One region of the Bradyrhizobium sp. USDA 372 genome, then DNA from elsewhere that is predicted to be linked to it. Evidence: predicted binding sites of a transcription regulator. Region 1 holds the regulator's gene; the other holds the start of a gene.

Region 1 (3,286 bases):
TGAAATCCCAGGCCGATCCGCTGCCCGACAAGGATCAGGGCCCCAAGGCGCCCGACGTCGCGGATTTCAGTCCGGGCGATCCGACGGAGCGTTGACCGATGTTGGCCGTGGCGCTCGTCATTCTCGTCCTTGCCATGGCTATCCTCGTTCCGGTCTGCCTCGCCTTCCGCATCATGCCGCGGCGGAGTTGAGCCGACCTCCTCCACCCAGCGATCACGCAGGATAAATCATCCCGCGTGCTGCTTTGCCTCACGCCTGCACTCGGCTAGAACTCTCGCCGCCCATTTACCGATGTGCTCAGCAGGAGTTCGCCCGTGGCCCTGATGCCGGTTTCTGACGCGCTCGCCGCGGTGCTGACCGGCGCCGAGCCGCTGGCTGAAGAGATGGTTCGCCTCGACGAGGCCCACCATCGTGTGCTCGCGCACGATGTCGCGGCGCGGCGCACGCAGCCGCCGGAGGCGATGTCGGCGATGGACGGCTATGCCGTGCGCGCGTCCGACGCGGCCATCGAGTCCAGGCTGACCGTCGTGGGTGAGGTCGCGGCGGGTCGGCCGTTCGCGGGAAGGGTCGGCCCCGGCGAAGCCGTGCGGATCTTCACCGGCGGCGTCGTTCCCGACGGCGCCGATGCCGTCGTGATCCAGGAAGACACAATTGCCGACGGCAAGCATGTCACGATCAAGGAAGCCGCAGTTTACGGCCGGCACATCCGCTCTGCGGGCGTCGACTTCCGCGAAGGCGACGTGCTGCTGCGCAAGGGAATCCGTCTCACCGAGCGCGATCTCGCCCTCGCCGCCGGAATGAATCATCCGCAGCTCGCGGTCATTCGCCGCCCGAGGGTCGCGATTCTCGCCACCGGCGACGAGCTGGTCATGCCGGGCACCGCGCCTGGTCCCGGTCAGATCGTCTATTCCAATGGCTATGCCCTGCACGCCCTTGCCCGCAGCGAGGGCGCCGAGACCATCGACCTCGGAATTGCCGCCGATACGCTGGAGTCCACGTCCGCCGGCATCCGCCGCGCGCGCGAGAGCGGTGCCGACATCCTGGTCACGACCGGCGGTGCGTCGGTCGGCGACCACGATCTGGTCCAGCAGGCGCTCAAGGGCGAAGGCATCGAGATGGCGTTCTGGAAGATCGCGATCCGGCCCGGCAAGCCGATGATGCATGGTCGCCTCGGCGCGATGCGCGTGATCGGCCTGCCCGGCAATCCCGTGTCGTCATACGTGTGCGCCTTCCTGTTCATGGTGCCCTTGATTCGCGCCCTGTCGGGCGGTTCAGTGATTCATCATCAGCGCGAGCGCGCCGTGCTGGGCCGCGATCTCGGCGCCAACGACCAGCGCGAGGATTATCTGCGTGCGCGGCTGGAGGTGCGCGACGACGGCACGCGCGTCGCCCTTCCCGTCAGCCATCAGGACTCCTCCCTGCTTGCGAATCTCTCTGCGGCACAGGTACTTCTCGTGCGCGCACCGTTCGCGCCAAAGGCCGAGGCCGGCACACCTTGCGAGGTGCTGCGGCTGCCCGTCTGAGATGCCCGGCCACACGCATTCCGCGAGTTCGGCCTCGTTCACCATAAATTAAGCAGTTGCGGAACACATATCGAACATATAGTGTCCGTTCATGATTTGTTTCGAGGATGTAGCGGCTTATTGCCGACTTCATCGTCTCGGAATCGAACGACATCAACCGGGGGACTTTGGTCGAGATGTTGACGCGCAAACAATACGAGCTTCTGCGGTTCATCAGCGAACGTCTGAAGGAAAGCGGCGTGCCGCCGTCCTTCGACGAGATGAAGGATGCGCTCGACCTGCGCTCGAAGTCAGGCATTCATCGCCTGATCACTGCGCTCGAGGAGCGCGGCTTCATTCGCCGCCTGCCCAACCGCGCCCGTGCCATCGAGGTGATCAAGCTGCCCGAGCTCCAGGCCGCAGCCGGCAATCGCCGCGGCTTCACCCCGAGCGTCATCGAGGGCAATCTCGGCAAGGTGCGCGCGAGCTCCAGCCCGCCCGCGGATGAGGGCGAGCGCCCCGTCGCGGTGCCCGTAATGGGCCGCATCGCGGCCGGCACGCCGATCGAGGCGCTGCAGACCCGCAGCCACACCATCAGCGTCCCGCCGGACATGCTTGGCTCCGGCGAGCACTACGCGCTCGAGGTGCGCGGCGATTCGATGGTCGAGGCCGGCATCCTCGACGGCGACATGGCGCTGATCCAGCGCAACGAGACCGCCAATACCGGCGACATCGTGGTGGCGCTGATCGACGACGAGGAGGCCACGCTCAAACGCTTCCGCCGCCGCGGCGCCTCGATCGCGCTCGAGCCCGCCAATGCCGCCTACGAGGTCCGCATTCTTCCGCCGAACCGCGTGAAGATCCAGGGCAAGCTGATCGGGCTTTACCGGAAGTACTGATACCGGAAGTAAGCGCTACGCGCGCTTCGATCGTCGATCCAAGATTGGAGCGGATACTTGTCCGCTCCGGCTGGATGGTCTTTCTGGTTCTGCGCTGACTGTTCGGCGCCTCTTCCCGCGCGACACTCGCCCATGCGGACACGCGGCCATTTCGCTCCGCCGGTAGAGTTGTGCCGACAGCGCCGATAGTGCGGGCCAAATGCAAGGACGCGAGGTTTGTTCCTATCGAATCCGGGAAAGATAATGTGATCGCGTGCTGCGGATGCGAGCCGCAGATTTGCCCATAACCGAGCAGAGCGTTGGAGGCTTCCACTCTGATAGAGGCCTGCGCCTCGAAAGAGACGCGGGTCGCTATCCCAGTATGAGGAGCACCCGATGTGTGACTATAGCCTGCATGCCGTCGCGACGCGCCCCGCCGAAGTTGGCGAGACGATCGTCACGACAACCTTCCGCGGCACCTCGACGCGCGGCTTCGCCTCCGAAGCCGATCTCTCCGTCGCGGTCTGTCTGCTGCCGGGAACGGAGCTCGCTTTCGCCGATAACGTCCGCTATGACAACCGCTGGATCTGGACGCGAACCGTCAACTCCCGCGTCGGCAAGTTCGGCAAGATCGACCCGCACATTCCCGATCGCCATCATGACGCGATCGAATTCCCGGACGGCAAGTACGTGCTGGTGACGCAGCTCGTCGAAGGCCAGCGCGCGACCGTGCTGCAATTGCCGGTGACGCAGCAAGCCATCGAGCGCGAGCACAAGCCGCAGATCGTCGCCGACACGCGGCCCACGATCACGCGCCTGCCGATCGGCTGACGCCGTCGGCCCCGACCGAAAAGTCGAGGGCCAAATTCAAATGCCATCGCCGGCCGCGGCCGGCGAGATGGTATG
Region 2 (3,286 bases), 2.4 Mb from region 1:
CCCTCTCTCCGTAAGAACGGGGCGAGGGAGCGCTCCGTCCGCGCGCGCCGAGCACGCCTACTTCGGCAGCAGCGCCTTCAGCTTGTCCATGTCGCGCGTGTTCATCTTGAAGCCGCCGGGCATGACGATGTCGCCGGGCTTCTGATCCGGCTTGCAGGCCCCGAGCCACTTGGCTTGCAGCGTCGTGGTGCTATCGCGCCCGGCCGTGCCGGCGACGCCGCCTTGCGCATGCGAGGTCGTCTTCACCGTGTAGGCCGAGTTGAAATCGCCGGTGATCTCCGCATGCGAGGTCGTGCTGACGCCGGCGACGCTGCACTCGGAATCGCTGACATAGCCGGTCGCAGTCTTCTTGATCTCCTGCTTGGCGCAGATCTGCTTGGCCATCGGGGAGACGTTGTTGCCCATCTCCTTGTCGACGGTCTCGTCGGTGCAGTGCTGCATAGTCATTTCGGGCACCGGCGAGCCTGATGTGACCAGCTTCATCTCCCAAAGACCGGGTTTGCGTACCGGCAGGTCGTCGGCGCTGGCGCCGCCTGCCGACAACGCGAGGCAGAGCGTCGAGCCGAGCAAAGCGAATTTGCGCGTCATGTCGAAGGCTCCCGGCTGAGAGAAGTGCGGCGCTACGACAGCGCCTCAGTAGAGCGTGCGGATCGGCCGATCGGCGGCGCCATAGGGCACCCAGCGGCAGGCGAACGAGATGTAGCCGCCCTCATAGGCCTGCACGCCCAGGAATTTCGCGACCTTGCCGTAGCGGGCGCAGTGATCGACCGCGACCTGACGCGCATCGACCTGGGTCGCCATCGAATAGGCGATGATGCCGCCGGTGTCGTTGCCCTTGAACGGCGGCACCGGAGCAAAGATGTCGGCGCGCGCCGACTGGCTCGCCATCATGCCCGACACAACCAGGCTGGCAAGAAGGCCCGCGGCCGCAATGATTCGCATTCCCGTCACTCCAATTGGCTGGCGCCAGTTTACGGTGCCGGGAGGGGCGTGAAAAGAACCGAACCCTGTTGGCCGCGACATCTTCGCCAAGTCCTGGCGAAGTGTTGCCGCGCTGCACTTGACCTCCCCCAACCTTCGCGGCACCGTCCGACCTTCGCAAGAGCCAGCTGTCCGGATTGACCATGCGCGCCCCCTCCCAGAAATCGCTCCGCTTTGCCGCCGTGCTCGGCCTCATGTTGGGAGCGCTGTCGCTCGGCGAGGCCAGGGCCGCCAATCCGCTCGAGCTGAATTTCTGGCTGAGCGGGCCGCGCTATGACGGCGCCGTGGCCGATTGCGACAGGGCGCTGCCGACGATCGCCACCCAATTCTGGGAAAAGGAAAGCGGGTTCTGGAATTCCCCGTTGAAGATCACCGGCTTCTCCGCCGTTCGCGAGGTCGCGTTCCGCCCCTGGCAGTCCGACAACATTCCGCGCCGCTATTGCACCGCTGACGCCATGCTCACCGACGGCAAGGTACGCAAGGTGCATTTCTCGCTCATTGAGGATGGCGGCTTCGCCGGCTACGGCAACGGCGTCGAGTGGTGCGTGGTCGGCGTCGACCGCAACTGGGCCTACAATCCGGCCTGCCGCGCCGCCAAGCCCTGACCGGAAGCGGCTGATTCGGGCTGATCAGCCGGCCGACGACTGCCGCCCCAATTTTGTTCTTGAAATGTTCCCATTGCCTGCTAGGCTGTGTGCACAGTCTAGTTGAGGGGCGTCGCCATGTTTCACTCCAGATTGCGTTCGTTGTCCCATCTGATGATCTCGCTGATCCTCGCCGCGGGGTTGGCCACCCTCGCCGGCGGTGCGAAGGCGCAGGACAAGCGGCAGAACGCACCCGGCGAGTTCGATTTCTATGTGCTGTCGCTGTCGTGGTCGCCCTCGTTCTGCGAGGAAGCAGCCGAACGCGGCGGCCGGTCCCAGATGCAATGCGGCGGCCGGCCCTACGCGTTCGTGGTGCATGGGCTGTGGCCGCAATACGAGAACGGTTTTCCGGAATACTGCCAGCGGCCGGCGCCGCGCCTGAACCGCAACATCGTCTCCTCGATGCTCGACCTGATGCCGGCGCCGGGCCTGATCTTCAACGAGTGGGACAAGCACGGCACCTGTTCCGGGCTCGAGGGCCGCAGCTATTTCGAGATGATCCGCAAGGCGCGCGCCGCGATCAAGATTCCGACCGAGTATCTCGATCTGTCACAGCCCAAGACCGTCGCGCCGGCGGAGGTCGAGGAGGCCTTCATCAAGGCCAATCCGGGTCTCAGCAATGCCGCCGTCTCGGTCACCTGCAACCGGACACGGCTGTCCGAGGTCCGCATCTGCCTCAGCAAGGACCTGCAATTCCGCGCCTGCGACGAGATCGAGCGCCGCGCCTGCCGCCGCGACCAGGTGACGATGCCGCCGATCAGGGGCGGGTAGGCCCGTCATTGCGAGGAGCCCTTGCGACGAAGCAATCCAGACTGCCTCCGCGGAAAGATTCTGGATTGCTTCGCTGCGCTCGCAATGACAAGGGGATGGGATCGCGCCAGACAACGTAGTCCTATCCCATGAACTACCGCCACGCCTTCCACGCCGGCAGCTTCGCCGATGTCATCAAGCACATCGTGCTGGCGCGCATCCTCACTTATCTGCAGGACAAGCCGGCAGCGTTCCGCGTCATCGACACCCATGCCGGCGCCGGCCTCTACGATCTCGACGGCGACGAGGCGCGCCGCGGCGGCGAATGGCTGACCGGCATTGCCCGGCTGCTGCAGGCGCGCCTGTCGAACGAGAGCGCGGCGCTGACGAAGCCCTATCTCGACATCGTCCGCGCCTTCAATCCGAAGAGCGAGCTGAAGGTCTATCCAGGCTCGCCGTTGATCGCGCGCGGCCTGCTCAGGCCGCAGGACCGGCTCGTCGCCTGCGAGCTCGAGCCGAAGGCACGGAAAGCGCTGATCGACGCGCTGCGCCGCGACGAGCAGGCCCGCGTGGTCGATCTCGACGGCTGGGTGGCGCTGCCGGCTTTCGTGCCGCCGAAGGAGCGGCGCGGCCTCGTGCTGATCGATCCGCCCTTCGAGGCCAAAGACGAGTTCGAGCGGCTCGGCGAAGTCTTCTCGGCGGCGTTCGCGAAATGGCCGACCGGTATCTACGTAATCTGGTATCCCGCCAAGAACCGGCGCGCTACCGACACGCTGGCGCAAACCGTGGCGCGGCTCGCAGCTGCAGCAAAGCCGACCGGAAAATGCCTGCGCCTCGAATTCAGCGTCGCGCCGCAAGCCGACAGCGCCGCCCTCACTTCCACCGGGCTCCTGATCGTCAACCCGCCCTAC

Evidence for each region. The regulator LexA, encoded in region 1, represses DNA repair genes until DNA is damaged. The targets are predictions, from matches to a motif close to TGTTCNNNNTGTGTTCNG.
Region 2: a site for LexA is predicted at 1,641-1,658, ahead of AB7M16_RS14095 (ribonuclease T2). Genes of this name have one in related genera too.

The regions. Positions count from the first base shown of each region.
Region 1 covers NZ_JBRJHR010000001.1:587,677-590,962, forward strand. Annotated here, with positions in the region: gene AB7M16_RS02840 (hypothetical protein) at 1-95, shown strand, start outside; gene AB7M16_RS02845 (molybdopterin molybdotransferase MoeA) at 315-1,523, shown strand; gene lexA (transcriptional repressor LexA) at 1,700-2,401, shown strand; gene AB7M16_RS02855 (hypothetical protein) at 2,777-3,211, shown strand.
Region 2 covers NZ_JBRJHR010000001.1:2,958,060-2,961,345, forward strand. Annotated here, with positions in the region: gene AB7M16_RS14080 (DUF3617 domain-containing protein) at 58-588, opposite strand; gene AB7M16_RS14085 (hypothetical protein) at 634-942, opposite strand; gene AB7M16_RS14090 (hypothetical protein) at 1,125-1,586, shown strand; gene AB7M16_RS14095 (ribonuclease T2) at 1,704-2,396, shown strand; gene AB7M16_RS14100 (23S rRNA (adenine(2030)-N(6))-methyltransferase RlmJ) at 2,525-3,286, shown strand, end outside.